3 regions of the Fusibacter sp. JL298sf-3 genome follow, and region 3 is predicted to be linked to each of the others. Evidence: riboswitches for the same ligand, from Rfam matches in the RefSeq annotation. Region 3 holds a riboswitch; each other region holds the start of a gene.

Region 1 (6,885 bases), 470 kb from region 3:
TAGCATTAGAAGGCGGCGGCGCCAAGGGGTCTTTTCAAGTCGGTGCCATGAAGGCCATGTATGAAATGGGTATTTTACCCGATGTCGTCGTCGGCACGTCCATCGGCGCCATCAACGGGGCGTTTATAGCCGCAGGCGAACTAAAATTGCTTGAGTCGCTCTGGCGCAGTACAGAAATAGAAGATATGATGAACGACGATGCGGAACAAATCCGAAAACTCCTCTCGTTTAATCTTAAAAATGACACCAGTGGTGTCGGCGAATTTTTAATTGAAACCTTAAGAAAAGGTGGACTGGATGTGGCGCCCCTTAAAGAAAAGTTGCGCCTTTATCTCGACGAGTCCAAACTGAGAGCTTCTGCTATGGACTTTGGACTTGTTACACTGGCACTGACGGATTTGACGCCGCTTGAGGTGTACCTTGAGGATATTCCCGAAGGACAACTGCACGACTACGTCATGGCTTCTGCGAGTTTTCCGGCATTTAGACTGGATAAAATCAACGATAAGACGATGATTGACGGCTGTTTTTTTGACAATTTGCCGATTAATTTGCTCTTGAAAAAAGGGTGTGATCGGATTTTGGCCGTTCGTATTTTTGGAAGAGGCCGTTTGAGAAAGCTCGACAATCCTAATCTGGTCCCGATAGAGTTTATCATCCCTTCAGAAGATTTGGGGCATACCCTAGGCGTCGATTCAGAGCGGGCGGCACACAACATCGAACTGGGGTATTACGATGCCATGCGCGTCTTAAAGCGTTTAAAGAGCAAGCGTTATTATGTGGAAGCGGTGCCTTCTGAAACAGAAATGGTTGCGCAGCTCAATACGCTCTCGGTTGAAGCCATCGGCGTTGCAGAACAGTTTCTCAAAAAAGGGAAGATGCCCAAACGCCTTTTGTTTGAGGATGTGTTGCCGATTTTAGCGGATCTTCTTGGGCTAAAAAAGTACGCTTCTTATGTGGAAATCGTCTTGTCGTTTTACGAATATATGGCGGAGGCGCTTTCAGTAAAGCGTCTGCAATTTTACGACTACAACGCTTTTGTCGACGCAGTACACGTTGCATACGAAGCATACCCGGAGAAAAAAGTTGACGGATGGGGGAGCGGGGTCGCTTCTCTGTTGACAAAGAAGTACAAAAATCAGCAGTTGTTTCAACTGTTTAACGTGTTGCATTACGACCGCACGCATATGCTATAATAGAAGCAGGAAAGGAGAAAAGCATGGACACAAAGGCAATTTACAACGCATGGCTCAACAATCCCTATTTTGACGACGCTTTTAGAAGTGAGTTGAAAGCGATAGCAGATAGACCAGAGGAAATAGACGAACGCTTTTATAAAGACCTCGAATTCGGAACCGCTGGAATGCGTGGGATTATCGGCGCCGGATGCAATCGTATCAATCGGTATGTCGTCCGGAAGGCAACGCAGGGGTTTGCCAATTTTCTTCTGGAAAGAAGAGAGCAGGTTCAAAGTGAGCAAGCTGTCGTCATCGCCTATGACAGTCGACGCTATTCTCCTGAATTTGCAATGGAAACTGCACGTGTAATGGCTGCAAACGGCATAAAAGCGTACTTGTTTACCGCCGTGAGGACCACACCGGAACTGTCTTTTGCCGTTCGGCATTTGAAGTGTCTCGGCGGTGTAATGATTACGGCGAGCCACAACCCACCTGCATACAACGGTTACAAAGTATACGACGAAACCGGCTGTCAGTTGGTGCCGCATTTGGCGACCCAACTGGTGGAACATGTGCAGCGGATAGAAGATTTTGAAAGTGTCAAATTGTTTTCAGAGGAAGAGGCGAAAGCGTTTGACTTATTGGAAATGATTGATGAACAAGTGGATGTGCCCTATCGGGAAATGGTGGTGGAAGTTTCAGAGAGACCGGCGGTTTTGAAGAACAGTACGTTGAAAACAGTGTACACCCCGCTCCACGGCACCGGTGGGCAAACGGTAACAGAGGTATTAGATGCCGTAGGCTACAAAGGGCTTATTCCCGTGCCGTCCCAGATGGCACCAGATGGTGAATTTCCAACTTGTCAAGAACCCAATCCAGAGTCTGAAGCCGCATTTGATGAGGCGCTAAAAGTCGCCGCAACGTCAGCGGCCGACCTTATTGTGGCAACAGACCCCGATTGCGACCGCATCGGCTTTATGGTTAAGACGAACTCAGGTTATCAAATGATTTCAGGCAATCAAATCGGCAGCCTGTTTATGGAGTACCTGCTCTCGAGTCGAGAGGGGTTGACCCCGAGGCAGTATGTGGTCAACACCATTGTCTCTTCTGACCTAGCAAAGGCGCAGGCCGCACATTACAACGTTGCGTTGAAGCAAACGCTCACGGGCTTTAAGTTTATCGGCGAGCAGATTGAGCTGGATACCGAAGGCTTTATCATGGGCTACGAAGAGAGCTTTGGCTATCTTTTTGCGCCGCATGTCAGAGACAAAGACGCCGTTATGGGGACTTTAATCGCCGTTGAAATGGCCTCGTATTACAGGGAGAAAGGGCTGACACTTGTCGACGTCCTCGAAGCAGTGTACAGACGTCACGGCTACTATATAGAAGAAACCGTGTCTATAAAATTTGAAGGGAAATCCGGACAAGCGCAAATGGCAGAAGTCCTCTCGACATTCAGAACAAAGAAATTGTTCGATTACGAAAGTAAAATCGACTACATGGAAGACGAAACCGGCCTGCCGAAGTCCAATGTCCTCAAATACTATTTAGATGCGCATTCGTGGGTAGTCCTCAGACCGTCCGGCACGGAACCCAAGTTAAAAGTCTATTTTTCAATTGCCGGAGACGATCGAGCACAGACACAAAAGCGTCTTGAAACGCTGAAACAAATGATACTGGAAAAGGTGAACCATTCGTGAATTTTGAATCTATAAAAAAACCGCATTTGACATTTAAGAGAGCGTTGGCAACCAACACGAGACTAATGGGCGTCGTTGGGGTCGTGGCGTATTTTGAAGACACTTCAAAGCGAGAAGTCGTTCAAATTTATCACCTCGATTATGAAAGTTATGGCATCGATGGTTTTCATCATTTGATTGAACCGAAAGCCGACGAACTGGAAGTCCTGATACTCGGCGTTACAGGCGGGTTAGGTGGCGAAATGCGCCCCATCGACTACGAAGCGTTTGTCTTTTTAATTAAATCTGCCTATGTGGTGGACGAAGAGTGCCTCGATGCGCTCGTCGACTTTGAATGGTTTGAGGAGCAGTTTCACACGTTGTACGCATCGCTTACAATTGAAGAAGAAGCGGCGCTGTACGGGTATTTATCGCCTGAAATCAACAGCCCTGAAGCTTTGATCAATTATTTGGTGATGCGCGTCGTCGGATGCGATTACAACGCAACGCTTCCACTCTACCAAGCGTTTGATATGGATGAATCCTTTGAACTCGTCTCCCAGCCTCAAACCTTGATAAAAAATAGCGTCAGTTTCAAGGGCAAGCGCGGGGAAATCGAAGTGTTCTCGGCAGAATCTATTGTAGATATCGGCGAGCGATACGCCCTGATGGTGAGTGAAATCGAGGTGGACAGGGCGCATATGCGGGTCGTTAAGGCGCGGAAGACGGAGGCGCTCAGCATGAGCAGCATCGAGGCGGCGTTTAATTTAAACAAGCCGGAGCACATGGTGGTTTGTCATGTGGACGACGCATTTTTTGAAAGGCGTTTTGCCTTTGACAATCCGGAGATGATGAAGCAAACTTATGCCTTTGGCAGCCTTTACATCGAGTTCAATAGGGACAATCACCACGTGGGCGAAAACCCTTACTTTCTCAATGGCGACGTCTACTGCATGTACTTCTTTTCCCAATCGGGACAATTGATTATCTGCAGTCTGGACCCTGAAAATGTCAAGGCAATCGACGGTTATTTCACAGAAAATGGGGTATACGATAAGAGTCTCTTTAGGATTTGTGAAATGAAGATGGACGATCCGTTGCTGCTGTCGTTCATCAACAGCAGTTACGACAATTTGTTTGATTTTCTCGCAATGCACTAAAAAAGTGCTTGCTTTCTCATGGGCACTATGCTATGATTACCTAGTAATTTTAACTAAACATTTCCTTATCAAGAGCGACGGAGGGATAGGCCCTATGAAGTCCGGCAACCGGTGACACACGGTGCTAAATCCTACAGATTTTAAGAATCTGAAAGATGAGGTTGAGCAAATACCTCTTCTTGTAGTGAAAAGGTATTTTTTTTATGTAAAAGACGCCGCAACAGGTGTACTGTTATTAAAGTCAATCATATTTTATGGAGGTGTATGATGGGAAGAAGAAGACTGTTTACTTCTGAATCGGTAACTGAAGGGCATCCTGATAAGATTTGTGACCAAATCTCCGATTCAATTTTAGATGCTATTTTTGCACAGGACCCAAATGCGAGGGTGGCTTGTGAAACGTCTGTGACCACTGGTCTCGTTTTGATAGCAGGTGAAATTACAACTAACTGCTATGTCGATATCCAGTCGACGGTGAGAAACACCATTAAAGAAATTGGTTACGATAGAGCGAAATACGGTTTTGATGGGGAAACTTGTGGCGTCATCGTCGCTATAGACAAGCAATCAGACGACATCGCTTTAGGTGTTGACAAAGCTTTAGAGAGCAAAACAGGTGAAATGAACGACGCAGTTGAAGCAGTTGGCGCCGGCGACCAAGGGATTATGTTCGGCTACGCTTGTAACGAAACACCTGAGTTGATGCCGCTTCCAATTGCCCTTGCACACAAACTGGCCAGAAGACTCTCAGAAGTGAGAAAAGACGGTACTTTGGATTACCTTCGACCTGATGGGAAGACTCAGGTGACGGTGGAATACGATGAAAACGATAGACCGGTGCGCGTCGATACGGTACTGGTATCGACACAGCACTCTGAGCGCGTATCAGTAGAGCAAATCAAAGCGGATTTGATTAAGCACGTCATCGAGCCGATTATTCCGGCGGCGTTGTTAGACAATACGCGCTACCTCGTCAACCCGACAGGTCGTTTTGTCATCGGTGGGCCACAGGGCGATGCCGGTCTTACAGGCCGTAAGATTATTGTCGATACGTACGGCGGTTACGCGAGACATGGCGGCGGTGCATTTTCAGGAAAAGATCCTACAAAGGTCGACCGTTCAGCGGCTTATGCGGCACGCTATGTAGCGAAAAACGTCGTCGCAGCCGGATTGGCGGATCGCTGTGAAATCGAACTGGCCTACGCTATTGGCGTAGCGCATCCCGTTTCGATTATGGTGGAGACTTTTGGTACGTCAAAAGTGGATGAAGCGCTCATTGAATCACTTGTTGAAAAGCACTTTGACCTCAGACCGGGCGCGATTATTAAAGAGCTCGATCTCAGAAGACCTATCTACAAGCAGACGGCGGCATACGGTCACTTCGGTAGAACCGATGTCGAGTTGCCTTGGGAAAGAACGGATAAAGCGGCAGCACTTAGAGAAGCAGCCGGTCTTTAAGCCGACGTTTAATACGATTTTAAGAGCCGATAGGCGCACGTATGATCTCATACGTTGCGCCTATTTTTAATTTTACGACTGGTGTAGAGAGAAGAATGCCGCTTCAAAATGGAGAGATGCCTATATGAAAAGCGTTTAAAATCCTATATAATAGAAAGTAATTCAGAAGAAAAGATGGTGACGACATGGTAGTAGAAGGCATACTGATAGATATTATCTATTACAATGAAGAAAACGGATACGTCATCGGGAACCTAGAGACGCTGGACGACGTGCACTGTGTAAAGGGGGTCGTGCCGTTTGTAAAGGAAGGCGACCGACTTCGCATAGAAGGTGATACGGACGAGCACCCCTTTTACGGCGAGCAGATTAAAATCAATCGAGTAGAGCACGTTAAGCCCAGTGATCGCGAAGAAATTCTTAAGTATTTAGCTTCCGGTGTCATAACGGGAATTGGGGAGTCGACAGCGCAGAGCATCGTCGACCACTTTGGTGAAGCTTCACTTGAAATCATTGAGAAGACCCCTGAGAAACTGCTTGAAATATCGGGTATTGGCGATAAAAAGCTCGAACAAATCGTGATGAGCTATCACGAAGCATACGCACTTAGGGATTTTATTATGTATTTTCAGTCCCTAGGCCTTACAGTAAACGCCGCTATGCGGGTTCACAAGATATTTGGTCTCGAAGGCGTGGAGAAAGTTCAGAACAACCCGTACTTGTTGGCTGCGGAAATTCCGGGATTCGGTTTTAAACAAGCAGACGAAATCGCCATGCGAATGGGGATTGAGATGCACGCCCCTTTTCGGATAGAGTCCGGGGTGGTGCACCTTTTGTCTAAAACATCGCTTTCAGGGGACACGTATATGACTGCTGAAACCCTTGTAAAGCAAACAGCTCTGACGCTTCAAGTCACTCAGGACGAGGTGTTGATGCAGCTTAGGGACATGGCCGTGAGAGGCGGCGTGTACCTTGAAAACGCAGAGGGGGTTCAACGCGTCTACTTGCCCAGTTTGTATTACGCAGAGCAACAGGTGGCGGGGAAGCTGTTCAACTTGATGCGAGATGTAAAAACACTGACGAAATTCGATACGACTAAGTTTATTAAAGCTTATGAGGAAGACAAGGGCATCCTCTTGGCAGAACTTCAAAAATCGGCTCTCGAAATGGCTTTATCCGCCGGGGTTTTCGTGCTCACCGGTGGACCGGGGACGGGTAAGACGACGTTAATCAATGCCATGATTCACGCTTACGAGCAGTTAGGACAAAAAGTCGTTTTATGTGCACCGACGGGCAGAGCGGCAAAGCGCATGTCTGAGGCAACGCTTAGAGAGGCCAAGACGATTCATCGGCTTTTGGAGTTTCAAGGGGAAAATCAATTTGCTAAGAACGAAAGCGAACCCCTGATGT
Region 2 (6,885 bases), 430 kb from region 3:
AATGCTGCATACCCCTCTGCCAACGCAGACGCGCAGGCGTCTACGACAACGCCATGCGACGGGTTCATGAGCATCTCGCGCTCGATGTAACGTACGACTTCTGAACCTACCGTACAAATCACCACCCAGACAGCAGAGGTCTCCAGGGTTAAATGCGTTGCCAGATCGCGGGAACGAACTTCGAGTCCCAATGTCTTAAACACCACCGAACGCTCTAAAACCACCACAGGTAGCTGCGCCGTAAGCGCCGTAAACCGGCAGTGCTCAAGTGTGGCCTCAAATAGTTCCTCGACGCGGTTGCGCCATACCGCGTCATCGGTGTGCCTTAAATAGCGGTATACAGCGGATTTGTCCACAAATGGACGCACCGTGGCCACGGGGTCTCGACGAACATCAGCCATGGACTTTCAGCGCCTTTAAAATTTCGCTGACACTCCGCACCACGCGTTCGCTAATATTGGGCTTGTTGAGCACATAAAAGTGAATTCCATCCACACCGGAGGACAACAAGTCCACAATTTGTTCAAGTGCATAGGCGATACCCGCGTCGACAAGCGCTTCGGGCTTCGTCTCGTACCGCTGTAGGATGCGCTTGAACTTCTCCGGTAGATGCGCGCCGCTAAGCGCCACCATCCGCTCTATTTGAACCTTGTTGAGCACGGGCATAACCCCTGCGATTACAGGAACCTTCACATCGAGACACCGCACTTCATTTGAGAATTCGTAAAACCGCTCGTTGTCAAAAAACAGCTGCGTAATTAAGAAGTCTGCACCTGCGTCGACTTTTTGCTTTAAATGAATCAAGTCGAGCGCCCGGCTTCTGCATTCAATATGCCCTTCCGGGTAGCACGCTGCGCCAATTGAAAAATCGTACCGCGATTTGACGTGTCGAATCAAGTCCGCCGCATAGGCGAAACCATCCGTCGGCTTAGGCGTCTCGCTGGTAATATCGCCTCTGAGCAACAACACATTTTCGATGCCGCTGTGCGCCATGGTGTCCAGTACCCCGTTAATTTCACGCTTTTCCGCCCCTGCGAGGGTCATGTGCGCCAATGATTCGATGCCATGACGTGTTCTGATATCCCGTGCGAGATTCAATGTGTCCGCACCGCGTTCCGTCCCTGCGGCACCGTATGTCACGCTGATAAAATCTGGGGTCTGCTCTGCGAGTTTATCTATGGTATGCAACAGCGCAGCCTTGTCGCCATCGCGCTTTGGTGGAAATATTTCAAATGAAAAAAGCGGTTTCTTTTCTGTGTACAACTGATGAATTTTCACTATTGGCCTCCTTATAGCTCAAACGCTTGGTGAATCGCTTTGACGGCGCCAATGTAATCCGCCTGCGCCACGAGACACGATATGTTAATATTTGAAGTGGTAATCATTTGAATATCGATGCCCGCGCCGGTGAGCGCGCGAAAGACTTTAGCAGCAACCCCCGGCGACGATTTCATGCCCACGCCGATGACGCTGACGCGCGCCACAGCAGGTTCTCCTTTTACAGCCCCTGCGCCGATGCTGTGGGCGACGCGTTTGGCCACTGTAAGCGCCTTCTCGTACGCATGGGATTCGACGGCAAAAGCAATCAGCCGACTGCCGTCCTCAGAATCGCTTTGTGTGATAACATCCACGACAATATGCGCACGGGCGATGGCCTCAAACAAATGCGTAACACCGTTACTCGTCGCCGGTACCCCGTAAACAGTAATGCGCGCATTATCTATGGCATGCGCAACCCCTCTCACAACCGCTTCTTCCATGATAGCCTCCTTTACCCACGTACCTTCGTCGGGTTCAAACGTCGATCTTAAATGCACTTTCAAACCGTTCTTCGCCGCGAGTTCCACACTCCTGAGATGGAGAACTTTAGCCCCTGAACCCGCGAGTTCCAACATTTCATCGTACCCAATTGCGGCTATTTTTCGCGCTTTAGGCACAATTCTCGGATCGGCTGTATAAACGCCGCTGACATCGGTGAAAATTTCCACTGACGTCGCGCCTATTGCCACAGCAATGGCCACCGCACTTGTATCAGAGCCGCCTCTTCCCAACGTCGTGATATCTCTGTTTTCACCGACACCTTGAAACCCCGGCACAATAACAACGGCGCTGTCTTCAAGGTGCTCGAGAATTTTAAAGCCGTCAATCGTCTTGATGCGCGCCTGAGCATGGCGCCCGTCGGTGACAATGCCCACTTGAGCACTGCTCAAAGACAATGCGCGCTCGCCTAGGCCTTCAACAGCAAGTGCCAATAGCCCTGAAGCTACTTGTTCACCGGCCGCAAGCATGACGTCGATTTCTCTCAGATTTACCCCGCCGACAGCTTGCGCTTGTTTCAACAAAGCGTTTGTGACGCCGGCCTGCGCCGAAACCACCACGACCACTTGATAGCCTGCCCTTTTTTTGTCGACCACGCGTTTAGCCACAGTTTCAACAGCAGCCATCGATGTCCCGCCAAATTTAAGCACTACCGTTTCCATGCACATACCTCCTACTCTGTCGTTCACCATTCATCGGGCAACGCATGTATTTTAAAAAAATAAACGCCGCTTTCCGGTAAGAAAGCGACGTTTTAAGCGCACTACTTTCTTATCTTTCGCTCCCATAGGGGAACGCAGGAATTAGCACCACACTGAATGTAGGTTGCCGGGCGTCATAGAGCCTGTCTCTCAGCCACTCTCGATAAGAATCGTGATTTTCAATTATTGAAGATAATACCATAGTTTTTTTTGATATGCAAGATATTTTTGAATTTTTATTGCATAGACGGTCTCGAGTATGGTAAAAATAAATATACAGAGTAAAGGAGGCAGTATGCTTAAATTTGATGAAAAATTTCTCTACGGCGTAAAAGAAATGGATACGGAGCATATAGAACTAATCAATCGAGCGGAGACGTTAATCAACGCTTACCAACAGGAGAATCCGGAAAAAGAGTTGCTCAAATTGCTCAACTTTTTAACAGAATACGTCGTGTTGCACTTTGACCACGAGGAGGCGCTGCAGAGACAGTACGCCTATCCTGCGTATGAAGAACACAAGTACCTGCACGATAATTTTAAACAAGATGTCAGCGACCTCTATCAAGATATTTTAAGAAACGGCTTAACCATGCACTCTAGGCTAAAATTTATGCACCTTTCTTCAGATTGGATTGAAAAACACATTGGAGAAGAAGACAAAAAACTTGCCGACTATCTAAAGAAAAACGGCTATTAAAACCATCACCCCAAAAAAGCCAGTGACGCACGTCCCTTTGGACGTTGCGCTCACTGGCTTTTTTTAGGCTGTTTTATTCAAACCGAATAGCGTCTAACCCTGAAAACGCGGAAGTTCCCACTTTAAACGGCAATGGGACGACAAAATCCACTTGAGATTTAAACATCCGAAACGGGTCGATGGCGATTCTGGAAATCTGTTCTGTGAATACCAAACCACCGGTGCGATTGATGTAATTCAAATCGGCGTTTTGACTGTAGTAATGCACGGCTAACGCCTCTATTTCCAAAACTATGCGCTTAGATTGTGCCACAAAGTCGACACCGTCTGCCTCCTTGAGGACATGAGCAGTTCTATGGTCACACTCGGTGACGATATCACCGCTGTCCTCTCTAAAGAAGCACTGATTCATAAAGCGCTGTTCAGCGTACTTGCCGCCATCGGTTATGACCTCAGAGTAATGAGCCAACACGGGCAAATCGCCCATTGTCAGGAAATACTGCACCACTTTAACACCTTTCAAACGCTGTTGAACTGTATACGGCGTGGTGACGGCGACGCCAGTCCACTGGTTGCCTAAATGATCTTTTCGCGTGACAAATGTCGCCGTCGACGTTTCCGAAAAGAGTTGGTAATTGGTCGTGCCGATTAGATAGCTGTAAAAGCCTCCTGCCCAAGGGTTGTACCACGACTTGGTCCGCGTCGCCGGAAAACAGTGATCGAAGAGTTCCACGCCGTCGGCTGTAAGGGAGAATACGCCACAGGTGAATGCCGGCGCAACTTTAAACTTAAGGTAGCCGTTGTCGACACAGTAGACTTCGTGCCCCTCTTCAACCGCTTTTACAGTGGTACAAGCGCCTTTTGTCTTAAACACCAACGTCTCCAGCGGCAGCCGTCTCTTTTCCGTTTTTATGGAACCCTCTATTAGGCGGACACGCGCTGTCATCGGCAGAAGTGTAGCTACTTGCTGTTCATCGATGCCTTCAACTTCTACAATCGGTGGCCGAGCGTTTTGATCGACGGTCACAGGCGTTAGGTCAAGCGACTCTGTGACGATTGGTGGCACCGTCAGCCGCGTTCCATCGTAAGTCGCCAAAAGTGCACCTCTGTCTGATGTGAGGTACTGACGCACATTTTCACACTGTCTAAACCGGTTGATATGCAGTTCAACAGGGGGTGTCTGCCATGCGCTCTCTCGCGTAAATGTCGATTCGAAGTTAAAACAATGATCCGAAAACTTGACGCTTTGAGAGGACGACCACGTCAAGGCGACGGTGCTATCAAAGGTCTCGTTAAACACCCAAGGTTCCGTCAACGCATCAAAATCCACATGTGCCAGCGCTCTATTGTCCATTACCCCTTCATCCAACTTCATAATACCGGTGCCATATGGCAAATACAGTATTTCTTCGTCAATGGCCAGCGCTAAGTTCAGCTTTAAAGTCTCCACGCCTTCGGGAAATCTCACGAGTTCATGCCAAATGCTCAGCGTTCCCGTTGGACTCAGCACCATGCATCGGTCGAACTCAGCCCCCTTTAGCGTCTCCGAACTGTAACGCACCCTACAGACCACCGCGCCATTTGATTCAAAAGTCACGTTATCCGCTTTCTTCTTTTCGAACTCCGAAGTGTAAGGCGCCCCCAGTTTTGGCGGCAAAATTTCACAAAGTGTCTCCGTCCACAGGTCTTTAATGTACCCTTCGTTCAATCGAAACTCTTCGTCGATAAACAGCCTGTAAACATCTGCAAGAGCGTAGTGACGCGCTTTTATGGAACCGCCGGCCAAACTGCCGTAGACGTTAATGGCCAAATCGACTTTGCTCGTGTAGGTCAACGGGCCTTCGTTCAGTGCCACGGCAATGGGCATATCCACGATGCCTGCAAAAGCTTTCGTCGCTGTAAAAGGCACTTGCACACAGTGGGAAGACAGGCCTTCGATAGACGCTGTTATTTTTGTCGTTCCAAACGCGACCCCATCGATTACAGGAAGTAAAATTTCAAAATCGGCACTCTCTGCCAAATTGTTCTCGAGGTTAACATACAACGTCGACTGGACCCCCGCACGCTCAACGCGCCGCTTGGTTTCGCATTTAATGAGCAGCGGTGGCATGGGCTTTACACCGTTTTTCAGCAAAAACGTCTCGCCTTCCACAGTGACTTCTACAACAACCGCTGGGTGCGTGTGCCAATCGCTCTGTTCCCGGTCCGTCGGCAATACTTCAAAAGTCCCGTGCACCATCTCGCCGGTATGCAAGGTTTTCTGAAAACTCAAATCGGTTCGGACGCCTTCTGTGCCCACCCCTTTGAGTTCAATAGCCATAGGTGCGCCACTCTCGTTGTTAAACTCAATTTCAAAAGGGTAGCATCGTCCGAAAACCCGTTTGTTTTCAGAGTGATTCAATTTGATTTCATACGCATCGGTTTTAAACCCACACAACCAACGGCTCGTTTTTTCGAAGTAACATTTCAGATACTCTTGCTCTTTGCGCCATTCGTAAATGTAGTAATCGGTATCCCCTTTTCTACGCCCATCCGGTTCGACGACGATTTCCCGCACGGAATCGGCATACCAGTCTATCGTATTAAAGGCACTGCCGACGACAGGGTGCGCCAAAACCTGAGGCATAAAGTTCATCAAATGGGTATTGGCTGTTTCAGTTTTCTCCCAAAAGAAACCACATTTTTTATAAAGCGGCACCGCCTTCGTATTGCCGGGCCAAGTGAACAAGTCCAGTCTCGGGTAACCGAGTTCACAAGTGGCTTTAACAGCCTCAAGTACGAGCTTTTTACCTATTCTGGCACCGTGGTAATCCGGGTGGACATTGAGCAAGTCCACATAGAGCGTCGCCTCATCAAAAGCGTATTTCGAAAGTTTCAAGTAGCCGAGTACCCTCGGGCTCTCGCTGTCCAACGTCGCCGTTTCCACGGCTATAAACAGTTTAAGATGCGTCGACGCCTCTTCTTTGTCGCGCGTCGCCTCTTCAGTGGTTGAAAAATCGAAACCGTTCCATCCGGCACTGCTTTCGTTCCACATTTGAGCCACGCCTTTTGCGTATTTTGCTTCGTAGTGTACAATGGTCGTTGATGTTTCCATATAACCTCCCCCCACTATGGGTATGTAAGAAGGGGACCTGTGCCCCCTTCTATTGTCTGGGTGTAAAAGCGTCTTTTACGATGCCGTTTGACCTTTGAAGTCGCCGTGTTGCGACAAAAGGTCGCGCTCAGACTCTTCGATGAACTGATTGGTGTAGAGTTCGTAATAGTGACCCCGCTGTTCAAGTAGAGCCTCATGGGTGCCCGCCTCGATGATTTGACCTTTTTCAATAACCAAAATTTTATCGGCATTGCGTATGGTCGAAAGACGGTGCGCCACAATAAAGCTCGTTCTATTTTCCAAAACGCGATCGATGGCTCGTTGAATCTTTGCCTCAGCTTCTGTGTCGATTGAAGAAGTCGCCTCATCTAAGAAGAAGAGACTTGGTTTTGAAATAATTGCTCTTGCAAAAGAGATGAGCTGTTTCTCACCGGTTGACAAGAGGCCGCCACCTTCTCCAACTTGCGTGTCGTAGCCGTTTTCTAGCTTAGAGATAAACTCGTGTGCACTGACGATTTTTGCCGCTTCAATGATTTCATCGTCGGTCGCCTCTAATTTCCCGTAACGTATAT
Region 3 (6,885 bases):
GTATAGAAGTGCTTTTCCAAGGTTTGCTCTCGCACCGAAAAACTGCATTTCTTTACCGATGCCCATTGGCGATACGCAGCATGCGATACCGTAGTCGTCGCCGTAGATCGGACGCATTAAGTCGTCGTTTTCATACTGAATGGCGCCGGTTTCAATAGACATTTTCGCACAGTAACGCTTAAACGTTTCCGGCAGTTCCTGCGACCAGAGCACAGTCATGTTCGGCTCCGGTGCCGGTGTGAGGTTCGTCAAAGTGTGGAGGAATCTGAACGCCGTCTTTGTAACCAGGGTTCTGCCGTCAGTTCCCATACCGCCGATAGACTCTGTTACCCAAGTCGGATCGCCTGCGAACAAAGTGTTGTACTCAGGGGTTCTCAAATGTCTCACCATTCTCAACTTGATAACCAATTGGTCGATCAGCTCTTGAGCTTCTTCTTCAGTGAGTACGCCGGCTGCGATGTCTTTTTCAATAAAGATGTCTAGGAAAGCTGTGTTTCTCCCCAATGACATCGCCGCGCCGTTGTTTTCTTTAACAGCAGCCAAGTAGCCAAAGTAGAAAAATTGAACCGCTTCTTTGGCGTTTTGTGCCGGCTTTGTAATATCGTAACCATAGCTAGACGCCATGTTTTCAATTGCTTTAAGGGCTCTAATCTGCATAGAGACTTCTTCTCTAAGACGCATCACCGCTTCTGTAGCAGGCTTTTCTGCAAGTGCGACAAAATCTTTGCGCTTTTCTGCAATGAGGCGCTCTGTGCCGTAGAGTGGAATTCTTCTGTAGTCGCCGATAATTCTGCCTCTACCGTAAGCATCCGGTAGTCCCGTGAGCAAGCCCACGCTTCTCGCCTGTTTCATTTCCGGTGTATAGGCGTCAAAAACACCTTCGTTGTGTGTTTTTCTATACGTTTTAAAATCGTCCGCCATAGCGTCTTCAATGTCGTAGCCATAAGCCTCGAGTGATTGCTCGAGCATTCTGAATCCACCGTATGGGTTCATGATGCGCTTGAGTGGTGCATCGGTTTGGAAGCCTACGATAACTTCGTTTTCTTTGTCCATGTAGCCGGCTTCGAATTTGTCAATGCCTGAAAAACATTTGGTTTCAATGCCGATGATGCCCTTTTCAATTTCCTCTTGAATCAGCGTTTCCACTTGTTCAAAAAGTTTCTCAGTGCGCGTGCTCTTACCCGCTAAAAACGCTTCGTCGCCGTGATAAGGCGTGTAGTTTTTTTGAATGAAGTCGCGTACGTCGATTGCGCCTTCCCATGTCCCCTTATTAAACATTATCGCATGCCTCCTTGAATTTTTTCGGATGGTCTAAATTTCCCCCTCATTATAAGAGTTTCTCTCTAGAAAAGATGTGACCAGACGCACTTGTGACAATGTTTTAAAGAGTTTTTCGTTTTTGTATAATGTATACATATCGTTTTTTTGAAGATTCCTATTGACAAGTAAGTGCCGACTAGCGTATAATTCGATTCAACAATTTCATTAGCTTATCAAGAGCGGCTGAGGGACTGGCCCTGCGACGCCCGGCAACCTATTGGATTAGGTGCTAATTCCAGAGACTTTATGTCTGAAGATAAGGAGACGACTGTACGCAACCGCTTCTGTTTTTCAGGAGCGGTTTTTTTAACAACAAGATTTGAGCCGAAAGGCTTTCTGCGACTATTCAACGCGGAAAGCTGTCAGCGAAAAGCGGTTAGGGATGCCGGAGGCATTACTAATGTTGTTAACAACAAGATTTGAGCCGAAAGGCTTTCTGCGACTATTTAACGCGGCAAGGCATCACTAATGTTTTTAATTTGACAACAGACTTCGTGGCAAAACGCGAAGGACCCCTGTTGTTTCATAAAGTAATCATATCCAGAGCGGTGGAGGGAACGGCCCGATGAAACCCGGCAACCTATTTTAAGTTAGGTGCCAATTCCGGCAGCGAAAGCTGCAAAGATGTGAAAGCACACCCCCTTTCACGCAAAGGGGGTCTTTTTTTGCCATATAAGGGCTATATTAACAACTCGTTACCCGAGGTACAATGCGGTACAGCCGTCTCGTGAAACAGAAAGGATTTTTATGATCAGCATTCAGAACCTAAGCAAAACGTATATTAAAGAGCACCGAGAGGTACAGGCCCTCAAAAATGTCTCCATTGACATCGGGCGCGGCACCATCCACGGCATCATCGGCCTCAGCGGCGCCGGCAAATCTTCGCTGGTACGCTGTATCAATCGATTGGAAACACCTACAGCCGGTACAGTCTTCGTCGCCGGCGACAACATGATGGCACTCAAAGGCACTGCGCTAAAGCGAAAACGCCAAAAAATCGGTATGATTTTTCAAAACTTCAACTTGCTCTCCAGCAAAACCGTGTTTGACAACGTCGCTTTTCCACTTGAAATCATGCATAAGTCGAAACAGGAGATTCGAAGCCGCGTGGTGGAACTCCTCGCCTTAACGGGGCTCTCTGACAAAGCAGACGCCTACCCGGCGCAGCTGAGCGGTGGCCAAAAACAGCGGGTCGGCATCGCAAGAGCCCTCGCCAATGCCCCCGATGTGCTCCTCTGTGACGAAGCGACCAGTGCGCTGGATCCTTTAACCACGGCTCAGATTCTCGACCTCGTTCGAGAAATTAACGAGAACTTGGGGGTCACTGTGGTGGTCATCACCCACGAAATGGACGTCATCAAGCGCATTTGTCACGAAGTGACGCTTCTCGAAGGCGGCGAAGTGGTGGCGTCCGGCGATACGGTTAAGCTCTTTACGCAACCTGAGAACGAAGCGGCGCGGCAGTTTTTCTCAAGCGACGATGTGCCGCCCTACTACGCCGAAGACAGCACGGTCTGTCACTTGATTTTTAAAAGAGGCAATGTCGACCAACCGGTGCTCAGCAAGCTCATTCGCACACACGACGTGACGGTGAACATCCTCAGCGGAAAGATAGAGACGTACGGCCGTCAAACGGTGGGCGAGCTCACGGTGGCTCTGACGGGAAGCGATGCCGCTATTGCCGACACGCTTAAAGCCCTCGAAGCCCATCAGGTGATTACGGAGGTGTGCCATGTTTAATCTCTTACTTCCCGCCACTTTGGAAACCCTCTACATGGTAGGGGTCTCGACGCTCTTTACGGTTTTGCTCGGCCTCCCGCTCGGCATTTTACTCACTCTAATCGGAAGGGGACACTTGCTGTCGTGTCCACCGGTGTACGAGGCGCTCTCTTGGCTTGTGAACATTATGCGCTCTCTGCCGTTTATCATCTTGATGATTTTTATTATGCCGTTTACGCGGTTGGTCATCGGTACCGCCATCGGCACCAATGCGGCGACGTTGCCGCTGATTATTGCAGCCGTCCCCTTTTTCGCCAGACTCACTGAGGGTGCGCTACGCGAGGTGGACGACGGCGTCGTAGAGGCGGCGGTGGCCATGGGGGCTTCCACCCCTCAAATCGTCGTAGGGGTCATGCTCAGAGAAGCGCTCCCGAGTCTGATTTTAAGCGCTACGACGACGACGATTAATTTAATTGGGTATTCCGCTATGGCTGGTGCCGTCGGAGGCGGCGGCATTGGCGATCTGGCGATTCGATATGGGTACCACCGTTTCAGACTGGACATTATGTTTGCCACTCTCGTCATTTTGGTGGTGTTGGTGCAAGTGGTTCAGTCTTCGGGACATTATGTTTCACATCTCACTTTAAAAAACAGGAGGAAATAACACATGAAGAAGATTTTAAGTTTGGGTTTTGTTTTGATTGTACTCGCCGGGGTTTTAATCGGCTGCGGCAAAGAAACAGCTGAGGAGACGACTTTAAAGGTGGGCGCGACGCCGTTGCCGCATGCAGAACTGTTGGCACTGATTAAAGACGACCTCGCTGCTGAAGGCATTGAACTCGAGGTGGTGGAGTTTACCGATTACGTGACACCCAACCTCACTCTCGGCGAAGGCGAAATCGACGCCAACTTCTTTCAGCACGTACCGTACATGAACAGCTTTGCCGATGAGCACGGTCTCGAACTCGTTTCGGCAGGTGCCATCCACGTGGAACCGCTGGGCGTCTACTCGGCTTCTACTGAGGCGCTTTCCGATTTGAAAGACGGCGCCACCATTAGCATTCCAAACGATCCAACCAATGAAGGCCGCGCGCTCTTGCTGCTCCACAACGAAGGGCTGATTACTCTGAAAGACCCTGAAAAACTCGAATCCACACCTGAAGATGTTCTAGAGAACCCACGCAAGTTTGTGTTCGAACCCATTGACGCCGCACAGCTTCCTCGGACGCTTGAAGATGTGGACGCCGCTGTTATCAACACCAATTACGCACTCGAGGCCGGTTTAAACCCACTGGAGGACGCCCTTGTTCTCGAAGGCGACGATTCGCCTTACGCCAACATTGTGACGGTGCTCCCTGAGAAACTGGAAGATCCGGCGATTCAGGCTTTGATTAAGGCGCTTCAGAGCGAAAAGGTTAAAGCGTACATTTTGGAACACTATGAAGGCGCTGTAGTCCCTGTATTTTAGCTTGTTCTTTCGAGGAAAAGCCTGTACAATGAAGACGACAAATCAAACTTAGGAGGTTGCCATGTCGTCTTCATTAGATTTTATTTACAAACGACACAGTGTGCGTCAGTTTAAGGCCTGTGATGTGCCAATGATGGACATTGAAGAGATGCTGAAAGCCGCGTCTTATGCCCCTTCGGGCAAAAATCGTCAAAACTGGCACTACGTTGTCATCAAAGACAAGGCGTTGATTGAATCTATCGCCCAAGCGATTGAAGGGGTTCACGACGACATCGTCGAAAAGGTCGGGGATGTGTCTAAGACCCAAGAGATGACTAAGTTTCTGAAGTACTACACGATTTTCCGGTCGGCGCCGATTCTCGTGGCCGCCTATGTAGGCCCCTACCCCAAAAGCGAGGTGGGTCTGCTGAAATCCATCGGTATGGAAGCTCAAGCGGAACGCGTCGAACGCATGAATTCCGGGCTACAAAATGTGGCGGCTTCTCTCGAGAACTTTATGCTCGCCGCTGCCAATCTCGGGTACGGCACTTGCTGGATGACGGGGCCATGCTTTGCTTCTCTGGCTATTGAGGCGCTGATCCCTTTTGAAAAAGAGGGCTACGAGCTCATGGCGGTGACGCCGCTGGGACTCCCGGCTTCTGAAGGGCGTTCTCCTGCACGGCGACCGGTGTCGGAGATTTACACGTTGATTAAGTAAGGGCTCGACGTTTGTACAAGTGCTTTCACGATGAAAAGCCATGCGCGGCTGCGCATGGCTTTTGTTGTTTGTGCGATAATACGCTGTATTGTTCGCCGGCCACCACACGGGTTAGCGCGGGTGTCTTCGGCCATCTAAGGTTCTATCACCTTAATACGCTTGAAAGCGTTTACCAAATTCTTCACAAAGTGAGACGCCTTCAGCATCCGGGGTTTCGTTAACCATTAACCCTTCTTCAAAGAGGTTGGCGCCGGTTTGTTCGGTGCGTTCTTGCCAGTCTCTCATCCACTGGCCGTCGCCCCAGCCGTAAGAGCCGAACAGTGCGACTTTTTTGCCGGATAGGTTCTTTTCGAGGTCTGTAAAGAATGGTTCGAACTCGACTTCTTCTAGTACTTCAGCACCCATTGAAGAGCAACCGAGGCACAGTTTGCTGTAGGCGCTTGCTGCGTTTGCATCTATCTCCGATACCGGAAAGACTTCGACTTCGCCACCTGCTGTTTTGATGCCGTCTGCGATTGCGTTTGCCATGGCTTCTGTGTTGCCTGTGCCACTCCAATAAACGACTGCTATTTTTTCCATTTTGAATTCCCCTTTCCTGTTGTCCTATGCGACAGAAACGCACGCTTCTATGCTGTGGCCATCTGAGAGGGCGCACAGCAGCCGGTCCCTGCACTGGTTAAATTGATCAAAAAGCGATTTGGCTTTTTCTGCGTCGCCATAGACTTTCCAATAACCACAGAGTTTGCAGTTTTGCCCTCTATGCTTGATAAAGCCCACGACGTCTTCGAGGGGGTACCCAAGGAAAACGCCGATTTCATGCGGAAAGCCACCTGTTTGGGCCACGCGTTTTTTAAGGTGGCGCAAAATCTCGTCGAGTCCTTCATTCATCGGATACCCTTGTGTCACTAGAAATCCCCATATTTCGGGGCGGTTAAGGTGCGCTATCAGCATGTCCTTTTGGTAGACAAGTGTCAGCAGCTTGCGCTCACAACCGCATAGGCGCTCGATATAGATGCCTCGTGCATTGAGCTTTTGAATCGCTTCGTCTGCATCGGGCATGTGCTCAAAGTCTTCTTTTACTGAATGAGAAATTAAGTTTGCAGGCTTGAGCCCAAATAGTGTCGGCGCACAGTGAAATGCCAATAGTTTGTCCATAACGTTCATTTAAAGTGTTTCCTTCCTCTTTAAAGCCAATTGATAACTTCTCTCATATGATAATATTTATCATTTGAAATGTCAACAGTTTTTTAGGGGACGGTTCTTTTGTGCCAGAATCCTATAATTTATTCCATTTATGTAAACCTAGTCAAAGCACCACTTTGTCGATTTTTCAATTGGTTGGATGCTATTGAACCCGACTTCACACTGTGATAAACTATTTAAAATAAAACATTTGGAGGCCACAATGTCTAAAATTCTTAAAAACGATTGGGACGATGCTTTGGCACAAGAATTTGATAAACCTTATTACCAATCGTTGCGTCAGTTCTTATTAAATGAATACAAAACACGCACCATTTTTCCGGGAATGTACGACATTTTTAATGCCTTGCATTATACGCCACTGAGCAAAGTAAAAGTGCTCCTGTTGGGACAAGACCCTTATCACAATGTCAATCAAGCACACGGTTTAAGTTTTTCTGTTTTACCTGGGCAACAGATTCCGCCATCTCTACAGAAC

Evidence for each region. Region 3 has a riboswitch for S-adenosylmethionine ahead of ACR6HW_RS07685 (methionine ABC transporter ATP-binding protein). Riboswitches for the same ligand answer to the same signal wherever they lie in the genome.
Region 1: it holds a riboswitch for S-adenosylmethionine, as region 3 does, so the genes downstream of both, metK (methionine adenosyltransferase) here and ACR6HW_RS07685 (methionine ABC transporter ATP-binding protein) in region 3, are expected to answer to the same signal.
Region 2: it holds a riboswitch for S-adenosylmethionine, as region 3 does, so the genes downstream of both, ACR6HW_RS05670 (aspartate kinase) here and ACR6HW_RS07685 (methionine ABC transporter ATP-binding protein) in region 3, are expected to answer to the same signal.

What each region holds. Positions count from the first base shown of each region.
Region 1 covers NZ_CM132608.1:2,054,245-2,061,129, reverse strand. The annotation lists gene ACR6HW_RS09810 (patatin-like phospholipase family protein) at 1-1,196, shown strand, start outside; gene ACR6HW_RS09805 (phospho-sugar mutase) at 1,220-2,878, shown strand; gene ACR6HW_RS09800 (hypothetical protein) at 2,875-4,017, shown strand; SAM riboswitch class I at 4,080-4,179, shown strand; gene metK (methionine adenosyltransferase) at 4,285-5,475, shown strand; gene recD2 (SF1B family DNA helicase RecD2) at 5,661-6,885, shown strand, end outside.
Region 2 covers NZ_CM132608.1:1,147,002-1,153,886, forward strand. The annotation lists gene ACR6HW_RS05660 (hypothetical protein) at 1-401, opposite strand, end outside; gene metF (methylenetetrahydrofolate reductase [NAD(P)H]) at 394-1,278, opposite strand; gene ACR6HW_RS05670 (aspartate kinase) at 1,290-2,480, opposite strand; SAM riboswitch class I at 2,587-2,689, opposite strand; gene ACR6HW_RS05675 (bacteriohemerythrin) at 2,815-3,219, shown strand; gene ACR6HW_RS05680 (GNAT family N-acetyltransferase) at 3,293-6,313, opposite strand; gene ACR6HW_RS05685 (ABC transporter ATP-binding protein) at 6,389-6,885, opposite strand, start outside.
Region 3 covers NZ_CM132608.1:1,580,953-1,587,837, forward strand. The annotation lists gene pflB (formate C-acetyltransferase) at 1-1,278, opposite strand, end outside; SAM riboswitch class I at 1,488-1,583, shown strand; SAM riboswitch class I at 1,854-1,951, shown strand; gene ACR6HW_RS07685 (methionine ABC transporter ATP-binding protein) at 2,068-3,060, shown strand; gene ACR6HW_RS07690 (methionine ABC transporter permease) at 3,053-3,703, shown strand; gene ACR6HW_RS07695 (MetQ/NlpA family ABC transporter substrate-binding protein) at 3,707-4,507, shown strand; gene ACR6HW_RS07700 (nitroreductase family protein) at 4,569-5,204, shown strand; gene ACR6HW_RS07705 (flavodoxin) at 5,355-5,783, opposite strand; gene ACR6HW_RS07710 (DUF3793 family protein) at 5,808-6,359, opposite strand; gene ACR6HW_RS07715 (uracil-DNA glycosylase) at 6,610-6,885, shown strand, end outside.